Regions from separate parts of the Salinibacterium sp. CAN_S4 genome, predicted to be linked through region 3. Evidence: predicted binding sites of a transcription regulator. Region 3 holds the regulator's gene; each other region holds the start of a gene.
What was found. The regulator LexA, encoded in region 3, represses DNA repair genes until DNA is damaged. The targets are predictions, from matches to a motif close to TCGAACANNTGTTCGA.
Positions count from the first base shown of each region.

Region 1: the regulator LexA is predicted to act here: its motif matches at 1,757-1,772, upstream of IWX81_RS01285 (HNH endonuclease signature motif containing protein).
Region 2: the regulator LexA is predicted to act here: its motif matches at 3,321-3,336, upstream of IWX81_RS05295 (HNH endonuclease signature motif containing protein).

Region 1 covers NZ_JADOVB010000001.1:244,950-252,497, reverse strand. Annotated here, with positions in the region: gene IWX81_RS01295 (MFS transporter) at 45-1,388, shown strand; gene IWX81_RS01290 (hypothetical protein) at 1,408-1,680, opposite strand; gene IWX81_RS01285 (HNH endonuclease signature motif containing protein) at 1,835-3,190, shown strand; gene valS (valine--tRNA ligase) at 3,407-5,980, shown strand; gene IWX81_RS01275 (GNAT family N-acetyltransferase) at 5,998-6,438, shown strand; gene IWX81_RS01270 (hypothetical protein) at 6,438-6,659, shown strand; gene IWX81_RS01265 (methyltransferase domain-containing protein) at 6,665-7,459, opposite strand.
Region 2 covers NZ_JADOVB010000001.1:1,063,039-1,070,586, reverse strand. Annotated here, with positions in the region: gene ftsX (permease-like cell division protein FtsX) at 1-514, shown strand, start outside; gene smpB (SsrA-binding protein SmpB) at 613-1,089, shown strand; gene IWX81_RS05300 (SIMPL domain-containing protein) at 1,101-1,799, opposite strand; gene IWX81_RS05295 (HNH endonuclease signature motif containing protein) at 1,912-3,258, opposite strand; RNA gene ssrA (transfer-messenger RNA) at 3,519-3,909, shown strand; gene IWX81_RS05285 (septum formation family protein) at 3,982-4,470, opposite strand; gene IWX81_RS05280 (inositol monophosphatase family protein) at 4,529-5,332, opposite strand; gene rsgA (ribosome small subunit-dependent GTPase A) at 5,369-6,424, opposite strand; gene aroA (3-phosphoshikimate 1-carboxyvinyltransferase) at 6,435-7,548, opposite strand, start outside.
Region 3 covers NZ_JADOVB010000001.1:356,318-363,865, forward strand. Annotated here, with positions in the region: gene metH (methionine synthase) at 1-825, opposite strand, end outside; gene IWX81_RS01820 (hypothetical protein) at 854-1,711, opposite strand; gene lexA (transcriptional repressor LexA) at 1,755-2,450, opposite strand; gene IWX81_RS01830 (LysM peptidoglycan-binding domain-containing protein) at 2,768-3,127, shown strand; gene IWX81_RS01835 (histidinol-phosphate transaminase) at 3,168-4,283, shown strand; gene hisB (imidazoleglycerol-phosphate dehydratase HisB) at 4,280-4,885, shown strand; gene hisH (imidazole glycerol phosphate synthase subunit HisH) at 4,842-5,519, shown strand; gene priA (bifunctional 1-(5-phosphoribosyl)-5-((5-phosphoribosylamino)methylideneamino)imidazole-4-carboxamide isomerase/phosphoribosylanthranilate isomerase PriA) at 5,516-6,265, shown strand; gene IWX81_RS01855 (SseB family protein) at 6,270-7,019, shown strand; gene IWX81_RS01860 (MDR family MFS transporter) at 7,025-7,548, opposite strand, start outside.

The DNA of each region.
Region 1 (7,548 bases), 110 kb from region 3:
GTGACGTCGGGAATGAACTCAGACTCTCCTAAGCTTGACTCTTTGTGACTACCACCAGTGGCAAAGCGCCAACCACTACCGAAGCAACATCCGCCCCGCACTTCGACCGCACCACGGCTCGCAAGTCAGTCTGGGCCGCTCTTGTCGGCTCATCCCTCGAATCATTCGACTTCTACGTCTTCGCCTACTTCAGCGCCATCTTCGCCCCGGCCCTGTTCTTCCCCGAACTCGACCCTGCCGCCGGATTGCTCGGCTCGTTCGCCGTCATCGCCGTCGCTTTCATCGTGCGCCCCATCGGAGCCGTCATCTTCGGCAACCTGGGTGACCGCATCGGTCGCAAGCGCACGCTGCTGATCACCATCACGATGATGGGTATCGGCACCGGCCTGATCGGACTCCTCCCCGACTTCAGTACCATCGGCCTCGCGGCGCCACTGCTGCTGCTTGCCCTGCGCATCGTGCAGGGGCTGTCCCTGGGCGGTGAGTGGGGTGGAGGCATCCTGATCGCCGTCGAACATGCAGAACCGAAACGCCGCGGGCTGTATGCAGCGCTTCCTCAGCTCGGATCCCCGATCGGCACGATCCTCACCGGTGCGCTGCTGCTGATCCTGCCGCCGATTATCGGCGCCGACGAGATGCTCGCCTGGGGCTGGCGCATCCCGTTCCTGCTGGCTTTCCCGCTGCTCGCCGTATCGCTCTACCTTCGACTGGCCATCAACGAGACGCCGGTCTTCACGAGCCTCGTGGCGGAGAAGAAGCGCGAGCGCATCCCCGTGCTGACCGCGTTCCGCAAGTTCCCTGTCGCGATCGTGGTGGCCATCGGAGCAGCGATGCTCGGGATCGGGTCGTACTCGCTCATGAACACGTACACCATCGGGTACGGGATCAGTGTGCTCGGCTTCTCCTATCCCGATCTCGCGCTGGCCACCCTCATCGGCAGCCTCCTCCAGCTCGTCACCATCCCGCTGTTCGGAGTGCTGGCGAATCACATCGGACCGGCCCGCGTGGTGGTGATCGGCGCCATCGGCACCCTCGTGATCGCCTTCCCGATGTACTTCCTGCTGCAGTTCGCCACCTTCGAGATCCTCGTCGGCACGATGATCGTCGGAGGCATCCTCCCGACACTCGCGTGGGCTGGGCTCGGCGGGCTCATGGCCAACATCTTCAGCGGTCCGGTCAGGTACAGCGCGATGTCGATTGCCTACGCCGTCGCGGCCGCGCTATCCGGAATCATCCCCTTCGCCACTCAGGGCCTGTCGATTGCATCGGATGGCGCGTGGTGGCACCCCGGCGTCGTGCTCGCGATCATCTCGCTCATCACGCTGGTCTGCGCCGTCATCGCCTCGAGGTGGACGCGCGCGGTGGATGCGGATCCGATCCTGAACTGACTCGACGGTCGCGCCCGGCTCAGGCGAGGAATCTGCCCGGCCGAAACGGAAGGCGTGGCGCGCGGTAGGTCGCGCCACGCTCGCCGATCGTCGTGCTCGCACGCCCGAAGGTGACGCCTGCAATGTAGAGAAAGACGTCCATGGGGGTCTCGCGATCGGCATCGACCTGCCAGGTACCCACACCCCACTGTGTCGGCTGCGTTATGCCGTCGACCACGACCGTCGGGCGGATGCCGAAATGGAGCCTCAACCGCGGCCGTCGCAGTTCGATGGTGACGCGCCGACGGGACATGGGGCCAGACTACGTGCCCCCACGCTTCAGCTCTCGCGTGCTGAACGACAGCATTGTCCGCACTGAACCGGCACCGTCGTACATTAGTTCTACCAATTTTCCACAAGTTGCCCCTCTTTATCGCATCTATGTTCCACTGGCGCTAAAATCAGATATGGCCCAGAATTCCACTTCCAGTGACACGGTGATTGTGTTGCCGTCGGTGGTCGGGGTGGGGTCGTGTGCGGATGATGAGTTGTTCGCGTTGCAGGGTGAGCTCGCGGTGGCGCGTCGGCGGGTGGATGCCCGGGCCGCTGTTGTTGCGGCGGAGATCGCCCGGCGTTCCGATCGCGCCCTGGGCCAGCAGGGGCTCGCGGCGCGTGCGGGTGAGGCGTCGGCGGAGAAGCTGATCCAGAAACTCACCGGCGCGACCGCCTCTGAAGCGCGTGCGTTGACCTCGGCCGGTCGAGCCGTCGACTCTGTTGCGGGTGGTGGGTCGGCGTGGTTGTCGACTGTCGCCGGCGCGGTGACCTCCGGGGAGCTGTCGGTGGCCAGCGCGGCCGCGATCGCTAGCGGTCTCGGGGAACCATCTGCTGCGGTATCCAGCGGCGACCTGCTCGAGGTTGCCGCGGTGCTGGTCTCCCGCGCTGGCAGCGCGACTCCGGAAGACATCGCCAAAGCTGCTCGTCTCGCCCGCGCACGCCTGGATACCGACTCGGTGGCAGACCTCGAGGAGCACCGCCGCTCGCGCCGCACGCTGGCCTGGTTCGAGACCGGGGACGGGATGACCCGGCTGCAGGCGCTGCTGGATCCGGAATCCGCCGCGATCATCGTCGGCGCGTTGACGACGGCCCTGTCGCCGCGTCGCGGTGGGCCACGGTTTGTGGATCCGGCCGAGGTGCAACGCGCCCAGGACATGCTCGACGACCCCCGCAGCAACGAGCAACTCGCCGTCGACACCCTCGTGGACATCGTCCACCTCGCGACCCGCGCGGCCGGCTCCACCGCAGTGTTCGGCCAGAAGTCCCCGGCCGTCCGAGTGCACGTGCAGGCCGAAGCGTTAGAGACCGGCCGCGGGTTCGCCCACGTCGAAGGGCAGTCCGCCGTGGTCAGTATCAGTACCGCCGAACGACACATCTGCGTGAGCGGGATGCTGCCGATCCTGTTCGACGGAAACACCCCCATCGACGCCGGACGCACCCAGAGGCTCCACAGCCCCCGACAACGAGCGGCGATCGCCGCCCAATGGAACGGCTGCGCCTGGACCGACTGCCACCGGCCACCCCAATTCACCGAAGTGCACCACCTCGACGCCTACAACGGCAGCAACACCACCCTTGCCAACGGGATCAGCCTGTGCCGGTTCCACCACATGCAACTGCACGCCAACGGGTGGGTGATCAAGAAGCGAGACGACAACACATACTGGCTCACGCCACCACCCGGGCAACCCGGGCTGCCCGGACTATCCGGACTGCACGGCGAACCCATCGAACTGCACTCGAAGAGCCCACTCCAACACACCGGATAGGTCTGCCCAGCGGTCGGCGCGGGCGACGGCGCGAGAGCAAGCGAGCGGGATCAATGAGGCGCAGTCGCGCAGTTCGGCCGATGTCCCGAAGGACGATGCCGTCGACGCTGCCCGATAGAATTAGCGTGTCAGTCACATTCAGGCACCTCATCGCAACGACATTTAACGCTCGGCGATACAGACTCGGTGCCGCATATATCGAATTGGAGCACCACCGTGTCGTCTGCAATCCCCGAGAAGCCAGCACTCGAAGGCCTCGAAGAAAAATGGGCACCCCAGTGGGAAGCCAACGGCACCTACCAGTTCGATCGCGACGCAGCACTGGCCGCGGGTTCGGCGGAACTCTTTTCCGTCGACACTCCCCCGCCGACCGCGTCAGGTAGCCTGCACATCGGACACGTGTTCAGCTACACCCACATGGACCTGGTCACAAGGTTCCAGCGGATGCGCGGCAAGCACATCTTCTACCCCATGGGGTGGGACGACAACGGTCTTCCGACCGAACGCCGGGTGCAGAACTACTACGGAGTTCGCTGCGACCCCACACTCGCCTATGACCCCGACTTCACCCCGCCGCTGCAGGGTGGAGACAACGCCTCATCCAAGGCCGCAGACCAGCTGCCGATCTCGCGTCGCAACTTCATCGAACTGTGCGAGACCCTCACCGCCGAAGACGAGAAGCAATTCGAGGATCTGTGGCGCCAGCTCGGGCTGAGCGTCGACTGGAAGCTCACCTACCGCACCATCGGCCGCGAGGCGCAGCTGGCCGCTCAGCGTGCCTTCGTGCGCAACCTGGGTCGCGGCGAGGCGTACCAGGCCGAGGCTCCGACGCTGTGGGACATCACGTTCCGCACCGCGGTCGCCCAGGCCGAACTCGAAGACAAAGAGCAGCCCGCCGCCTACCACCGCCTCGCGTTCCACCGCCCCGCTTCTGATTCGCACAGTGGCGAAGACATCTTCATCGAGACGACCCGCCCCGAACTGCTCGCCGCCTGCGTGGCGCTGGTCGCGCATCCTGATGACGAGCGCTACCAGGCGTTGTTCGGATCGACCGTCACCACCCCCGTCTTCGGAGTGGAAGTGCCGGTCGTGTCCCACCACCTCGCCCAGAAGGACAAGGGCTCTGGCATCGCCATGATCTGCACCTTCGGTGACGTGACCGACGTGGTGTGGTGGCGTGAACTCGACCTGCCCAACCGCACGATCATCGGTGCGGACGGCCGCATCGTCGCCGATGCGCCGGAGGCCATCGAGTCGGATGCCGCCAAAGCCGCCTACGCGGAACTCGCCGGCAAGACGGTCTTCAGCGCCAAAGCGAAGATGGTCGAGCTGCTCAAGGCCAGCGGAGAGATGATCGGCGACCCACGCCCGATCACGCACTCCGTGAAGTTCTTCGAGAAGGGTGACAAGCCGCTCGAGATCATCTCCACACGCCAGTGGTACATCAAGAACGGTGCCCGCGATGCCGATCTGCGCGCCCGCCTCGTCGAAGCCGGCAAGCAGATCGGATTCACGCCGGACCATATGCGCGTGCGCTACGAGAACTGGGTCGGCGGCCTTACCGGCGACTGGCTCATCTCACGCCAGCGATTCTTCGGGGTACCGATCCCGGTCTGGTACCACCTCAACGCCGACGGCACCAAGGGCGAACCCATCGTGCCGTCGGAAGAACGACTGCCCGTCGACCCGTCGAGTGATGTGCCGGAGGGGTTCACCGAAGCCGACCGCGGCGTCACCTTCGTGGGCGAGCTCGACATCATGGACACCTGGGCGACCTCGTCCCTCACCCCGCAGATCGCCGGCGGCTGGGTGACGGATCCCGAGCTGTTCGACCTCGTGTTCCCCTATTCGCTCCGCAGCCAGGGCCAGGACATCATCCGCACCTGGCTGTTCTCGACCGTGCTGCGGGCCGAGCTCGAAGAGGGCACGGTGCCCTGGAAGAACGCGGGGATCTCGGGCTTCATCGTCGACCCTGACCGCAAGAAGATGTCGAAGTCCAAAGGCAATGTCGTGACGCCGAAAGGCATGCTCGACGATCACGGATCCGACGCGGTGCGCTACTGGGCAGCATCCAGCCGACTGGGCACCGACGCTGCATTCGACCCGCAGAATCCGAAGCAGATCAAGATCGGCCGCCGACTGGCCATCAAGGTGTTGAACGCCGCCAAGTTCGTGTATTCGTTCCCGGACGCCGCCGGAGCCGTCACCGTCCCCCTCGATGTCGACATGCTCGCCGAACTGAACTCGGTGATCGAGACCGCGACGAAGGCGCTCGACGAGTTCGACCACGCGAAGGCACTCGAGGTCACCGAGAAGTTCTTCTGGACCTTCTGTGACGACTACCTCGAACTCGTCAAGGAGCGCGCGTACGGTGCGGGAACTCCCGAGGCGCACGCCAGTGCCACCACGGCGCTGCGCACGGCCATCGACGTGCTCCTGCGACTGCTCGCTCCGTATCTGCCGTTCGCCACGGAAGAGGTGTGGAGCTGGACCCACGAGAATTCGGTGCACAATGCGACCTGGCCGACGACGTCGGACACCGCCGTGACAGCGGCTCCCACGGGCCTGCTGGGCTCGGTAAGTGCCGCGCTGATCGGTATCCGCCGCGCCAAAACCGATGCCAAGGCCTCGCAGAAGTCAGACGTGACGAGCGCGACGATCGCGGGCCCCGCGATGCTCGAACTCGCGATAGACGATCTTTCTGCCGTCGGCCGCATCGCCAGCGTAGAGTTCGTGGAATCAGAGTCGATCGAGGTGCGCGACATCGTGCTGGCCGAGGTCGCTGAGTAGCCGACGGAAGGCGTTCGATGACCGAGGTCCGAGACATCCACGAAGTCGACCGAGATGCGTGGCGCCGGCTGTTCGCCGACTATGGCGCGTTCTACACGACGCAGTTCAGCGCGGCGACGCTCGACGGCGTATGGGCGTGGCTGATGGATGCCGAGTCCGATGTCTGCGCGGTCGTCGCCGTCGACCAGGGCGAGGTCGTGGGTTTCGCGCACTACCGTCAGCTGCCCGACACGTTCACCGCCAGCACTGAGTGGTACCTCGACGACCTGTACGTGCAGCCGGAGTCCCGCGGTGCCGGCGCCGCGACAGCCCTGATCGACGCCGTAGCAGAGCGGGCCGCCTCAGATGGTGGAGGAACCCTGCGGTGGATCACCGCAGCGGATAACACCGCGGCTCAGTCTGTGTACGACAAGATCGCGACCCGCACGAGCTGGGTCACCTACGAGAAGCAGACCTGATGCAGTTGGGAACCCGCTGGGGCCTCGGCGACGAACCACCAGCGCGATTGGCCGAGAACGTGATCGCCGCGATCCGCGAGGTCGAGGCCGAGATCGGCGAGCGACAGGGCTGGCGCTGGACCCTGACATGGCTGGAAAGCCGACCCGTCGTGGAGCTCGACGACGGCACGACTATCCGCCAGGGGCACGACGGAACCGCGACCATCGAGCAGGTCGACTAGGAGCGTCACGCCGTTGCGATGATTTCCCCGTGGGGCATCGCGAGCCAGCCTTCCTCGGTGTCGGCCCACGTGCGCCATGCGCGACTGATGGCCTCGAGTTCAGTTCGTGTGGCGATGCCCTTGCCCATCGCGTCCGCCGCGAACGCCGACTGCAGCACCCTCGCTTCCCACATGCTCCCCCACCATTCGCGGTCGGTGGCGTCGGAGAAGTTCCAGATGGATGCCGTCGTCGCGATCTCGGTGAACCCGGCTTGCAGCGCCCAGGCTTTCAGGCGCCGGCCCGCGTCCGGCTCGCCACCGTTGCTGCGGTGCACCAGTTCGTAGACGCGCAACCATTCGTCGAGCCCGTGCGACTGCGGGTGGATGATCACCCCGGCGTAATCGACATCACGAGCCGCGACGAGCCCGCCCGGTTTCACCACACGACGCAGTTCCCTCAGCACAGCGACGGGGTCGGCAACGTGCTGGAGCGTCTGGTGGGCGTGGGCGATGTCGAACGTGTCATCCTCGAAGGGCAGCGAGTACGCGTCGCCCACGATGAACTCGAGGTTCGGGCGCTCGAACCCCCGTGCTGACGCGATGACCTCGGCCGAGGCATCCACCCCTACAACTCGACCGGGAGCCAGCGTGTCGGCGAACTCGACGGTGATCGTCCCGGGGCCACAGCCTACGTCGAGCAGCGACAGACCCGAAGTGAGCCGCGGCGCGAGGTACGCGGCCGAGTTGGCGATCGTGCGCCAGGTGTGCGATTTCAGCACGCTCTCGTGGTGACCGTGAGTGTATCTCTCCTGTGAGCTCATTGCCCGATCGTATTCCCGCTGCGGAGGCTGCGCCGAGCGCCGTCCCGTTGTGCGGGTGCCGCGAGCATTTCCGCGACGTTCTCAGAACT
Region 2 (7,548 bases), 710 kb from region 3:
CCGCGTCAATCTGGTGGACCCGACGAACGCCGACGTTCTGATCGAGAGCCTGTCTGGCTCGGCAGGAGTGCAGGCGGTCGAGGACCAACGAGGGCTGCTCGATCAGATCTTCTCCATCCTGAACGCTGCGTCCTACACGGCGATCGGTGTCGCGGCGCTCATGCTGGTGGCGGCAGTTCTGCTGATCGCGACGACCATCAGGCTGAGTGCGTTCTCGCGACGGCGAGAGCTGGGAATTATGCGCCTTGTCGGGGCATCGAACCGCTTCATCCAGACCCCGTTCATTCTCGAGGGAGTCTTCGCATCGTTGATCGGGTCGGTGATGGCGGGAGCCGCGATCCTGGCGATCGTGAAGTTCTTCGTGCAGGGTTACCTGTCGACGAGTCTCGGCGCGACGACGACGCTGGTGGGTGTGAGCGATGCGATCGTGGTGGTGCCGATCCTGATCGTCGTGGGTGCGGCTCTCGCCGCGGCATCCGCCGGTGTGGCCATCAGCCGTTACCTCAAGGTCTGATCGCGTCTCCAGCTGGCTTGGGCTAAGCTGATGGGCTGCCGAGCGACGACCCTGTTGACGATGTCACTCGGCGAAACTCAGACGACAACGGAGAAATCATGCCCAGGGATCGCGGCCAGAAGGTGGTTGCCACCAACCGCAAGGCGCGCCACGACTACACCATCGAAGACACCTATGAGGCTGGACTCGTGCTCACGGGCACCGAGGTGAAGTCGCTGCGGGCCGGTCGGGCGAGCCTTGTCGACGGCTATGGCTTCATCGATGGTGGCGAAGCCTGGCTCGATGCTGTGCACATTCCCGAGTTCAACCATGGCTCGTGGAACAACCACCCCGTGCGTCGCAAGCGCAAGATGCTGCTGCATAAGGAGCAGATCCTCAAGATCCACAACAAGGTCAAAGAGGGCGGATACACTCTCGTTCCACTGTCGATCTATTTCTCCGACGGCAACGCGAAGGTGGAGCTCGCTGTGGCCAAGGGGAAGCGCGAATACGATAAGCGCCAAACCCTTCGGGAGCGCACAGATAAGCGTGAAGCCGATCGTGCGATGTCGGCGCGCAAGAACCTCAACGAATAGCTGGCGGGTAACTAGCGGGCGATAAAGCGGGCATCGACAGCGGATGCGACCTCGATCTCCTCTGGTTTCAACTGGAGCTCACTGCCTCCGTGGCCGCCGACCATCATCGAATCCATCGATCCGCGGGCGAATTCTGAGTGCATACCGCCCCCACCACCGCCGGAAGGATCTCCGAGCATGCCGGGATCGGCGAGAGCTGTTGCTGTCACCGAACCGAGCCCGATGCTCTGGGCGAAGACTGTGGCTTTCGCAACGGCGTCTTTCACAGCGCGTGATCGCACCTCCACTGTCGCGGTGGTGCGCGTTGACTCCGTCAGGCTCCAGCCGATCGACGATATGGTCACCCCGTCGATTTCCACCGCCGATTCGACCCACCGGGTGAGGGCATCGAACTCGCTGAACTTCGCGCTGAGGTCGAGAGCCGCATGGTAGACCGGTCTCAACTGCGTTCCTTCGTTGTTCCAGGGCCTCTCGCTCCACACCCTGACGCTGTCAGACGACCACCAGGTGATCGGGCCGGCGGCCTTGTCGTGGATGCTCTCGATCAGGTTGCGCACCGCATCAGACGATTCGACTGCGCGTGTGAAAACCCTGTCCCGGTCGGCGCCGTCGATGTGGACCGACGCCCTCACGGTGGCTCGCTCTGCGGGGTACCACGCCGAATACTCACCCTGCACGGTAATGGTCGTCCCTGCCGCTGACTCAGCCACGATCGCTCCTTCGGTTAGTCACAGCGTAGACGGAGTTCTCTGCTTTCGACTGCGCCGGGACCGCGCCATCCCACGCCCTCTTTCGGTGCCGATTCTTCGCGTCCGGGCAGGGTCATCCGGTGTGTTGGAGTGGGCTTTTCGAGTGCAGTTCGATGGGTTCGCCGCACAGCCCGGGCAGCCCGGGCAGCCCGGGTGGTGGTGTGAGCCAGTAGCTGTTGTCGTCTCGCTTCTTGATCACCCACCCGTTGGCGTGCAGTTGCATGTGGTGGAACCGGCACAGGCTGATCCCGTTGGCAAGTGTGGTGTTGCTGCCGTTGTAGGCGTCGAGGTGGTGCACTTCGGCGAACTGGGGTGGCCGGTGGCAGTCGGTCCAGGCGCAGCCGTTCCACTGGGCGGCGATCGCCGCTCGTTGTCGGGGGCTGTGGAGTCTCTGGGTGCGTCCCGCGTCGATGGGGGTGTTTCCGTCGAACAGGATCGGCAGCATCCCGCTCACGCAGATGTGTCGTTCGGCGGTCTGGATACTGACCACCGCGGACTGCCCTTCGACGTGGGCAAACCCCCGGCCGCTCTCCAGCGCTTCGGCCTGCACGTGCACGCGCACGGCCGGGGACTTCTGGCCGAACACTGCGGTGGAGCCGGCCGCGCGGGTCGCGAGGTGCACGATCTCCACGAGGGTGTCGACGGCGAGTTGCTCGTTGCTGCGGGGGTCGTCGAGCATGTCCTGGGCGCGCTGCACCTCGGCCGGATCCACAAACCGCGGCCCACCACGACGGGGCGACAGGGCCGTCGTCAACGCGCCGACGATGATCGCGGCGGATTCCGGATCCAGCAGCGCCTGCAGCCGGGTCATCCCGTCCCCGGTCTCGAACCAGGCCAGCGTGCGGCGCGAGCGGCGGTGCTCCTCGAGGTCTGCCACCGAGTCGGTATCCAGGCGTGCGCGGGCGAGACGAGCAGCTTTGGCGATATCTTCCGGAGTCGCGCTGCCAGCGCGGGAGACCAGAACCGTCGCAACCTCGAGCAGGTCGCCGCTGGAAACCGCAGGAGATGGTTCCCCGAGACCGGTAGCGATCGCGGCCGCGCTGGCCACCGACAGCTCCCCGGAGGTCACCGCACCTGCGACAGTCGACAACCACGCCGACCCACCACCCGCAACAGAGTCGAGAGCTCGACCGGCGCCCGTCAGCGCACGCGCTTCAGAGGCGGTCGCGCCGGTGAGTTTCTGGATAAGTTTCTCTGCCGACGCTTCACCTGCACGCGCCGCGAGCCCCTGCTGGCCCAGGGCACGATCGGAGCGCCGGGCGATCTCAGCGGCCACGACGGCGGCTCTGGCATCCACCCGCCGACGCGCCACCCCGAGCTCGCCCTGCAACGCGAACAACTCTTCATCGCCACACGAACCCACCCCGACCACCGACGGCAACACGATCACCGCGTCGTCTAAAGCACGGTTCTGGGCCATGTCTGATGTTAGCGCCAATGGAACACAGATACGATGAAATGGTCAAACGGTGGATAACTTCCTAGAACACATCTTCTATCGGCGCGGGGTGGTGGCCCTGAGTGTGGCATTTTCCCGAGCGAGTGAATGCGTCGGCGGGGAACCAATCTAGCGCCGCACAGCTTTTCGACGTACACTTGAGGGCTATCCTCAGGGACGGTTTGGTAATTCAACAGCGCGATAGTGACTGCCTCGATTGTGCAAGCAATCGAGTAGAGCATGGGGATGATCGGTTTCGACATTGCCTGCAAAACCGCGAGAAGCGGGCCGAGGACGCACGGTTATCTCGTAAACGATCCGCGCAAAACACAAGTGCCAATTCCAATAGCACTGTTTCTGCCAAGGCAGACCTCGCCCTCGCGGCGTAGTCTCCTCCGCAACTAATGAAACCGTCAGGCCGGGAATGCTCTCTACCCGGATTCTGGCGTCATCTAGAGAGATTGCTGCGTTCCTGAGTCTCAGGGGCACGCGGGACTTAAACTGAGGCTGGGCCTGTTGACCTGGATGCTCGTAGCAAGGGTCAGGGCCGAGTAGAACGCTTATCGAGCTACACCCGTAGAAGGCGTGGAATTACAGCAGTGGACCGGGGTTCAATTCCCCGCATCTCCACCATGGGGTCGCTATCGCGCTGACGAAAAGGAAGGGCGCATCCGTGAGGATGCGCCCTTTCTTTTTCTCAGTGGACTATTTAGCGGCGCCTTCGAGCGAGCCGGTCGTCGTGCCGTTGGGGTCGTATGCGATACACAGGATCTCGCGGTCACCCGAAGACCAGCTGTCTTCCGTGGGGTAGTAGTAGGAGAAATCCAGAGTCGAGCTCTCATAATCGAGCCCGATGAAGTCGGAGAACGCGCTGGTGCAGTCGCTGACGGCCTGGTCGCTGACCACAGTTTCGCCGGGGAAGTCCCCGTCGGCCATCATGACGCTCTTGAACGCTTCACTGTCGTGCGCGGATGCGCAGTCGATGACCGCGACCTCAGAGACCTCCCCTTCGACGCCTCCGTCGTTCAGGCAATCTCCCACCGCGATCGTGAATACGTCAGTGGTGGTGCTGCCGTCCTCACTGGGAGCCGTCTCACCGGTGATGTTGCCGAGCAGGCTGCACCCGGTGAGGGCCACACTGGCGAACGCGATGGTGAGAACGGCGATGGTGCGGTTGGTGAGAACGCGAGGCATTTCGGATTCCTAGCTGTGGTGTGTCGACGTCAAGGGGTGTTCCTGAAGCCTAGCGAAACTACGGAGCCTTGCTCACCTGTGCCAGCACCAGCTCGTGCAATGGGCCGTTGGTGGCCAGGGCGCTGCCGTTCCAGGGACCGGCTGCGCCATCGACCGAGGTGAATCGGCCGCCGGCCTCGGTGATGATGGGAATGAGCGCGGCCATGTCATATGGCTTGAGATCGAACTCGGTCACGATGTCGATGGCACCCTCGGCGAGCAGCATGTACGACCACATCTCGCCGATCGCTCGCGATCGCCATACGGCCCTGGTGAGGTCGAGGATGAGATCCAGCCGGCCTTCGTCATCCCAGCCCGTGATGCTGTTGTAGCTGAGGGATGCGTCGGCCAGTTCTGCCACGGCGCTCACCCTGATCTGGCGGGCGTCGTCGCCGACGGCCTGGGTCCAGGCTCCGTGACCCGTGGCAGCCCACCACCTCTTGCCGAGCGCGGGGGAGCTGACGACTCCGACCACCGGTACGCCGTCAATGGCCAGGGAGATGAGCGTGCCCCAGATCGGTATTCCGCGCATGAAGTTAGCGGTACCGTCGATCGGGTCGATGATCCACTGGCGGCGGGAGTCGCCTTCTGTCCCATATTCCTCTCCCAGAATCGAGTCTGTGGGCCTCGCCGCTTCGATTCCGCTCCGGATGCTCCGCTCGACGGCCTGGTCGGCATCGGTCACCGGGGTTCTGTCCGGTTTCGTCGTCACGACGAGATCCACGGCGCTATAGCGGTCGAGCGAGATCAGGTCGGCATCTCCCGCGAGGGCGAGGGCGAGGGCGAGGTCGTCGCTCAGGGAGTATTCCGCGTCTGTAGTCACGGTCCCAGCGTATCTGCGGCCGATAGACGCGGCTGCCTAGTGTGCGGTGCTTCCGAGGGTGGTGATCAACCGCTGGAACGAGTCGAGTCTGAGTGTGCCGATCTCGCCGAGGTCGCCCGCTCTCACGCGCGCGACGATGGTGCAGTCCGGCGCATCCGGCAGATGCGTGCACCCACGGGGGCACTCCTCGGCGAGAAGGGCGAGGTCCGTGAACGACTTCAGGATGTTGGCGGGGTCGACGTGTCCGAGCCCGAACGATCGCACGCCGGGGGTGTCGACAATCCAGCCAGAGCCGATGCGATACGAGATGGTCGACGATGAGGTGTGTCGACCGCGACCCGTCACGTCGTTGACCCTGCCGACGGCGCGGTTGGCATCGGGAACCAGCGCGTTGACGAGGGTGGATTTCCCCACCCCTGAGTGCCCGACGGCGACTGTCGTGTGGCCCTCGAGAGCCGCACGGATGTCGTCGAGCGGAAAGTCGTCCGAGCGGCTCTCGAAGATCGTCAGGTCGAGCCCGGCGAAGTTGGCGAGGAACTCAGCAGGGTCGGCGAGGTCGGTCTTGGTGATGCAGAGGATCGGGGTGATGCCGGCATCGAAGGCGGCGACGAGGTAGCGGTCGACGAGTCGCGGTCTCGGCTCGGGATTGGCGGCGGCCACGACGATGAGCATCTGGTCGGCGTTGGCAACGATGATGCGTTCGACGGCATCGGTGTCGTCGGCACTGCGCCTGAGCAGGGTGCTGCGGGGCTGGATGCGGACGATGCGCGCGAGGCTCCCCTCATCGCCCGTGACATCACCGACGAGGTCGACCCAGTCTCCCGTGACGACGGAGACCTTGCCGTCCTGGTTCTTGCCGAGCTCTCTCGCTTTTGCAGCGACCAGCTGGCGCTCCTCCGGTGTGCCTTCGGCGACCCACACGCCATAGCGCCCACGATCGACGCTGAACACCCGGCCGCTGACGGCGTCGGCATGGTCAGGGCGGTTTTTACTCCGGGGCTTATTGGCCTTGGGGTTGGGCCTGACCTTCGCCGACGACTCGTCGTATTCGGAGTAGTCGCCGTCGTCGCCGTCATCGGTGAGCCAGCTCATGAGGCAACCCTCACAGGATCTCGATCGATTCGACGCGCTGGTGCGGTGTGCGCAGCACAGCCATCCACAACTCCGGAAACTGGGGGAGGGTCTTCGCGGTGGTGCCGATGTCATCGACCTCCACCCCGTCGATGGCGAGGCCGATGATCGCGCCGGCGGTGGCCATCCGGTGATCCTCGTAGCTGTGCCACGTGCCGCCGTGCAGGGAGGCAGGACGGATCACGAGCCCATCCTCGGTCTCGGTGACATCACCGCCGAGCGCGTTGATCTCCGTCGCGAGGGCCGCGAGCCGGTCGGTCTCGTGGCCGCGCAAGTGCGCGATCCCGGTCAGCACGGTCTCCGAATCGGCGAGGGCGGCCACGGCCGCAACGGTCGGCGCGAGTTCGCTCGACTCGTCCAGGGTGATGCCGTGGATGGCGCCGGTGCCGGTGACCGTCAGGGTGCCGAGGCCGGCTGCCGTGGGGGAGAAGGTAACATCGCCGCCCATCGACTCGAGGATGTCCGCCATCCTGGCCCCGACCTGCGTCGTCTGCTCCGGCCAACCGGTCACCGTCACGGAACCCCCGGCGACGAGCGCGGCAGCCAGGAACGGGCCGGCGTTGGAGAGGTCTGGCTCGATGTCGACATCGAGCGCCGAGATGGGAGACGGCTCCACAATCCACAGGCCGGGTGCGGGATTCTCGACTGTCACACCGCGGGCGGCAAGGGTGGCGATCGTCATATCGATGTGGGCAAGGCTCGGCAGGGTCTCGCCTCTGTGGCGCAGCGTCAGTCCGCGGGTGAACCGGGGGGCGGCGAGCAGCAGGCCGGAGACGAACTGGCTCGATGCCGAGGCGTCGATCTCGAGCTCTCCACCCTCCACCGATCCCGTTCCGAAAATCGTGAACGGCAGGCTTCCCCGGCCATCATCGCTGACCTCCACGCCGAGCGCGCGAAGAGCATCGATCGTGGTGCGCATGGGTCGGCGGTACGAGGCCGGATCGCCATCGAATGCCACCGGTCCGAGGGCAAGCGCTGCAACCGTGGGAATGAATCTCATGACCGTTCCGGCGAGGCCGCAGTCGACGAAACCACCACCCAGTTCGGTTGGGGTGACCAGAAGGTCCGGCCCGTAGTCGCTGTCT
Region 3 (7,548 bases):
GGGAAGCCCGGCGTTGGGCATGCACATGACGGGGATGTGCGCGTGCGTCGAGAGATGGCGCAGGTGCTCGCTCATCTCGTCGGGGCCGGTCGCGCAATTGAGCCCGATCATGTCGATGCCTAGCGGCTCGAGGGTGGTCAGCGCCGCGGCGATCTCGCTGCCCATCAGCATGGTCCCGGTAGTCTCCACCGTCACTTCCACGAAAATGGGCAGCCGGATGCCCGTCTCGGCAAAAGCCACCTTGCAGCCGTTGATCGCCGCCTTCGCCTGCAGCAGATCCTGCGCGGTCTCGATCAGCAGCGCGTCCGAACCACCGAGGATGAGCCCTCTGGCCTGTTCCGCGAAGGTGGACTTGAGGTTCGCGTACGTCGTGTGGCCGAGGCTCGGGAGTTTCGTGCCGGGGCCCATCGAACCGAGCACCCAGCGCCGATGTCCGTCCCTGGCCTCGAAGGACTCGACGGCCCGACGAGCGATCTCAGCACCGGCGCGAGCGAGTTCCTCGATGCGGTTTTCGATGCCGTAGTCCGAGAGGTTCGACCAGTTGGCCCCGAAGGTGTTGGTCTCGATCGCGTCGATCCCGGTCTCGAGATAGGCGGCATGGATCGACTCGACGATATCGGGGCGTGAGACGTTGAGGATCTCGTTGCAGCCCTCGTGCTGCTCGAAGTCGTCGAGGGTGGGTTCGGCATCCTGAAGCATGGTTCCCATCGCGCCGTCAGCGATCACGACGCGCTCCGCGAGGGCTTTCAGCAGCGATGCTGATCGCTCGGGGAAGGGGATGGCGCCAGCGTCGAGCTGGCGGGGGGAGAGCACGCGTGAAGCCATGGGGCCAGCCTAAGCCGCGGCCATGGGCTCAACCCGTAGGAAGCCCGCAGGCGGTACGCACGACGTCATACAGCGCGTCGCGAACGTCGTCGGCGGCGCTGACATACAGGGGGCCGCTGAACCCGTCGGTGGTGGAGACCGCGACGGGGACGATCGTTCCGCGCTTGTCTTCGGCTATGGCGTGGGCGTCGCACCGGTTGGGCGAATAGAGCAGCGTCACGGTGGCTGGTTCGTCTGCGCCCGCGATCGTCCGGGAGATCGGCGCGGGTATAGCGTCCGTGCCATCCGGGCTCACTGGGGTCAGCAGCGTCGTGCTCGATGCGCTCTCGAAGGTGACGGAACCCGTTGCCCCGGTGGGGACGAGCGTCAGATCGATCTCGGCGATGGTGCGACCGGCGATCACAGAAACCCGGGGTGCCGCATCCATGGTGACCGTCACGATCGATGCGACGGACACGGCAAGGCAATCCTCCTGCCGGATGCCCGGCAGTCTCTGGAGCGTGTCGACGGGTGTCGCCACGGCCGTCCCGGCGCGACCGTCGGCAAGCCGATAGTCGAACTCGACCTCGGCCTCGGTCGGTTCGGCCGTGCAGTCCGGATCCGGCAGCGGCACGGGTAGTGAGATCGTGACCCCTGCGGGAATGGTGGTCGACTCCTTCGGCCACACAGCCGTGCCGATGAACTGACCGGCCGTCAACTGGAGCCGGGTCACGGTCAGAACGCTCCCCGTGTCGTTGAGGAACGAGACCTCGAGCTTGCGGGCGGCGACGTCGGTGCGGTTCTGGTACACGCTGAGAGTCAGGCCGTCCGGCGCAACCGCGCTCGACGTCGTGGCACACCCGGTGAGCACGAGAAGTGCCAAGAAGACCACCGATATGCGTCCCATGAGCCGAGATTACTCGACGGGGCTGTGGTGGGAGGTGCTGTCGCTAAAGGGAACGCAGTACGGTGACGACCTTGCCGAGCACCTGTGCATGGTCGCCGAGGATCGGCTCGAAGTTGGAGTTGCGAGGCAGAAGCCAGGTGTGGCCGTCACGCTGCCGGAAGACCTTGACTGTGGCTTCGTCATCCAGCATCGCCGCAACGATGTCTCCGTTCTCCGCGGTGTTCTGCTGGCGCACGACGACCCAGTCGCCGTCGCAGATGGCGGCATCGATCATCGACTCTCCCACGACCTTGAGCATGAACAACTCGCCCTTGCCGGTGAGCTGGCGAGGGAGGGGGAATACCTCGTCGATGTGCTGCTCTGCCGTGATGGGGATACCGGCAGCGATGCGGCCCACGAGGGGCACCATGACGGCGTCGCCGATGGAGACCGTGTTCTCTGGAGTGACATCTCCCGTTCCCTCCAGGGCGGGAAGGTCGATCAGAACCTCCATCGCTCTCGGACGGTTTGGGTCGCGACGGAGGTAGCCGCTCAGTTCGAGCTGGTTGAGCTGGTGGGTGACGCTCGAGAGAGACGCGAGGCCGACGGCGTCGCCGATCTCCCGCATGCTCGGCGGGTAGCCGCGGCCGGAGACTGAACGCTGGATGACGTCGAGGATGGCGAGCTGCTTGTCGCTCAGACTCTTGCGCCGACGAGTACCGCCAGCAGCCTTATCTGAGCCGTGTGTGTCAGCGACCATGATCTCCCCATTTCCCTGAGCAACCGACTGAATGTCGGTGGCTCATTCGAAACTGTATCCGCACTAAGACGCTAAAACAAACACCTGTTCTAGTGTTTCGCATCGAATCCCGTCTCAATGTCAGTGGCATGTTCGAAAATTCACTTGATATACGAGTAATTCGAATGTATGTTCGGAACAGATCTTCTAGCACAGTTGGGAAACTCGATACAGCACGGCCTGACTGCTTCGGCAGTTCTGGCCCACGACAGATCACGCGCTTCGTATCCGGCACTCCCGGCCGAGTGCCGGATACGAAATCTTGTAAGGAGCACATCATGAGCACCGCAATCAACACACTCTCTACGACCGCCTTCACCCCGGCACCGCGCCTTCGCATCACCAAGCGCGGTCGCTCACTGCTGACGGTTGTCGTTGCGGCGCCCCTGGTTATCACGGCACTGCTGTTCGCCCTCAACGGGGGAGAGGCGACCGCATCGCTCGGCGGCTCAGACGTTCCCTTCGACTACGTCACAGTGGCATCCGGGGAAACCCTCTGGCAGCTCGCCGGTGAGCTCGCTCCCACGGCCGACCCGCGAGAGGTCATCGACCAGATCGTGCAGCTCAACCAGCTGGAGTCGTCTGACGTGTTCGCCGGCCAGGAGCTGGCGATCCCGGCTCAGTACGCCCAGCAGTAGCCAGAAAGAGGCGGTGCCCGAACGGCCATAGGCTTGAGGGGTGACCAGTCTTTCCGACCTCCCGATCCGTGATGACCTGCGGGGACTCAGCCCCTACGGCGCTCCGCAGGAAAATGTCCCGATCCAGCTGAACGTCAACGAGAACACCCACGCGATTCCTGAGGATGTCGCCACCGACATCGTCCGAGCGCTCGCGCTGGCCGTCATGGGCGTGAACCGCTACCCGGACCGAGAGTTCACCGAGCTCAGGGACGCTCTGGCGACCTACCTCGGGCACGGTCTCACCCGGGACAACATCTGGGCAGCCAACGGGTCGAACGAGGTGCTGCAGCAGACCCTGCAGGCTTTCGGCGGACCGGGGCGCAGCGTGCTCGGCTTCCCGCCCACCTATTCGATGCACTCGATCATTGCCAACGCGACGGGCACCCGCTGGGTGACGGCGCAGCGCGATGCGGATTACGCCATCTCCCCAGAGACGGTGGTGGCCGCAATCCAGCGGGAGCAGCCCGACATAGTATTCCTGTGCTCGCCCAACAATCCCACGGGAACCGCACTGGGGCTCGAGACCATCGTCGCCGCGTACGACGCCTTCGACGGCATCCTGCTCGTCGATGAGGCCTATGCAGAGTTCGCCGAGGGGGAAACTGCCCTGAGCCTGCTCGAGGGGCGGCCGAGGCTGCTCGTCTCGCGCACGATGAGCAAGGCGTTCGCCTTCGCGGGGGCACGACTTGGATACCTCGCGGCGGATCCGGCCGTGACCGATGCGCTCCGGCTTGTGAGGCTTCCGTACCACCTGTCTGCCCTTACTCAGGCGGCTTCGGTTGCTGCGCTGTCACACGCGCCGGCCATGCTCGCCATGGTCGACGACATCAAGGCCCAGCGGGACAGGATCATCGCGGCGCTGCCCGCCCTCGGCTACACCCCGTTGCCGAGCGAGTCGAACTTCGTCATGTTCGGGGGAGTGGCTGACCCGAACGCGACGTTTGAGGCGCTGTTCGAGCAGGGCATCCTGATTCGCGACGTGGGGATCCCGCACCACCTGCGGGTCTCGGCCGGCACAGAGCAGGAGACTGAAATCTTCCTCGATGCCCTCACCAGCCTCGTCGGGCACTCGACGCAGCCCTCGCCCGGCTCGATCGGTAAGATCGAAGGATGACTGCACACCGCACGGCCAGCCTGAGCCGGTCGACGAGTGAGTCCAGCATCGAGCTGAGCATCGACCTCGACGGCACGGGCACATCGTCCATCAATTCCGGCGTGCCGTTCTTCGACCACATGCTGACCGCGCTGTCGAAGCACTCACTCATCGACCTGGGTGTCTCGGCCACCGGCGACACCCACATCGACGTTCACCATTCCGTCGAAGACATCGGGATCACGTTCGGAACGGCGCTGAAGCAGGCGCTCGGGGATAAGGCGGGGATCTCCCGCTTCGGTGACGCTCTCGTTCCCCTCGATGAAGCGCTCGTGCAGGCCGTCGTCGATATCTCGGGCCGTCCCTATCTCGTCCACACCGGTGAGCCTGTCGGGTTCGAGCACCACCTGATCGGCGGGCACTTCACCGGTTCGATGGTGCGCCACGTCTTCGAGGCGATCGCCTTCAACGCCGGGCTGACTGTGCACATCACGGTGCTGGGTGGCCGTGATCCGCACCACATCGCCGAAGCGGAGTTCAAGGCATTCGCACGGGCGCTGCGCATCGCCATCGAGCCGGATGCCCGTGTCAGCGGCATCCCGTCGACCAAGGGTGCGCTCTGAGGTGACCAGTCCATCCGTCGTCATCCTCGACTACGGCTCCGGTAACGTCCATTCGGCCGCGAAGGCGCTCGAACTGGCAGGAGCCAGGGTCACGTTGAGTGCCGACCGTTCTGTGGCGGAAGCCGCGGACGGTCTGCTGGTGCCCGGAGTCGGAGCGTTCGAGGCCGTCGCCCGTCAGCTCGCCACGGTGCGCGGTGGTGCCATTGTCGAAAAGCGCCTCACCGGCAGCCGGCCCGTTCTCGGTATCTGCGTGGGCATGCAGGTGCTGTTCGAGCACGGCGTCGAGCGCGGTAACGACACCCCGGGGCTCGGTGAGTGGCCCGGTGTGGTGATCGAGCTGGATGCCCCGATCCTGCCCCATATGGGCTGGAACACCGTGGAGAGTCCCGACGACACCCGCCTGTTTGCCGGGATCCGGGATGAGCGCTTTTACTTCGTTCACTCGTATGCCGCCCAGGAGTGGACGCTCGAGGTGCACGACCCGTTCCCCCAACCGAGGATCACATGGGCCCGCCACGGCGGCAGGTTTATCGCCGCTGTGGAGAATGGCCCGCTGACCGCAACCCAGTTCCACCCGGAGAAGTCCGGTGAGGCTGGAATCCGACTTCTGAAGAATTGGCTGGAAACCCTATGAGTGAGTTCGCAAAGAGCCCGGCGCTGGTATTGCTGCCGGCCGTCGACGTCGCCGGAGGTAAGGCCGTCCGGCTGACCCAGGGCGAGGCCGGCAGTGAGACGAGCTACGGCAGCCCGGTGGATGCCGCCCAGGAATGGGTCGACCAGGGCGCCGAGTGGATCCACCTCGTGGATCTCGACGCCGCCTTCGGCCGGGGCAACAATCACGCCGTGATCCGCAAGGTCATCAAGAACACCCCGCGCAAGGTCAATATCGAGCTGTCGGGGGGAATCAGGGATGACGCGAGCCTCGAAGCTGCCCTCGCGACGGGTGCCAAGCGCATCAACCTCGGCACGGCAGCGCTCGAGAATCCCGAGTGGGCCGCGCACGTCATCGCCGAGTACGGCGAGGCTATCGCTGTCGGTCTCGACGTGCGGGGGACGACCCTTGCTGCTCGCGGCTGGACGCAGGAGGGTGGCGACCTCTGGACGGTATTCGATCGTCTCGAGCAGGCCGGCTGCTGCCGCTATGTGCTGACCGACGTCACAAAGGACGGGACCCTGAAGGGCCCAAACATCGAGCTGCTGCGGGAGGTTGCCGAGCGCACCGATCGGCCCGTGATTGCTTCGGGTGGTATTGCCACTCTGGACGACATCGTCGAACTCCGCGAGCTCGTGCCGCATGGAGTCGAAGGCGCGATCGTGGGCAAGGCGCTGTACGCGAAGGCCTTCACTCTCGCGCAGGCGATCGACGTCGCATCCAACTAGTCCTGTGAGCGATTCGGCGGGGGTGCCGTGGGCCGGCCGCAGTTTCGGTCACAGCCCCGGTTCTGACGACGACGGTTCTGCGCCGGAGCACCTCGTGGAGGCCATCCGGCGCTTCCATGCGGGTGACGCTGGAGAGGCCAATGTCGTCGATGCCCTGCGCGACGCGCGACTGCTGATCCCGTTGGTCGCGGTGGCGGGGGAGCTCGGCACCAACGATCACGGTCATGCTGTGGACAAGAGCCAGGAGCTGTCGATCGTGACGGTCATGGGCCCGGACGGGCGCAGTGTGCTGCCCGCATTCACGTCGGTTGCGGCTATGTCGGCCTGGAACCCGAAGGCCCGGCCCGTCCCGGCGACGGCATCACGCGTGGCCCTGGCAGCAGCGAGCGAGAATACGGATCTCGTCGTGCTCGACCCGACGAGTGCCACAGAGTTCGCGGTGCGACGACCGGCCCTCTGGGCACTCGCCCAATCCACGTCCTGGCTTCCCAGCTATCTCGACACCGAGGTGCTGTCGGCGTTCATGGATGCCGCGGAGCCGGAGCCCGCGGTGGCAGCGGTGCAGCTCGCCCCCGGTGACCCCGGGGCTAGGCTCGCCGGGCCCGAGTTGATCGTGCAGTTGTCACTCCAGCCGGGCCTGGACCAGCGGGCCCTCGACGACGTGGTGGCCCGCCTGCAGCAGCGTTGGGCCGGGAACGACCTCATCGCTGCGCGGGTGGATTCACTCGCTCTCCAGCTCGTCAGCGTGCGCTAACCGCCTCAGTGACCTGCGGGCGCCCCGGTGGGTGCCATCGAGGTGTCGGGCCTCGGCACGAAGAACGCTGCGACGACAGCGAGAAGCGACAGGATCGCTCCGGCCATGAAGGCCGAGTGCACTCCGCTGGCCAGCGCCGTGGTCTCGGCCACGCCGTTGCTCGTGGCAGCCACGGTCCCGATCGTGTAGAGCGCAATGAACAATGCCGTTCCGGCCGCGCCCGCAAGCTGCTGCACGGTGCTGACCGTGGCGCTTCCTGCTGCATAGAGGTATGGCTTCAGCGAGCCGAGCGACGTGGTGAACAGCGGTGTGAAGGTGAACGCGAGCCCGAGACTGAGCGCCAGGTAGGCCACGATCACGAGCTGCCACGGGGTGTTCTCGGTGAGCATGGTGAAACTCCACAACGCTGCGCTCACCACGATCGTGCCCGGCACGAGCAGAGGTCGAGGGCCGAACCTGTCGAACAGCCGCCCGACGACAGGTCCCATGAGACCCATGAGCGCGCTGCCGGGGAGCAGGATAAGGCCGG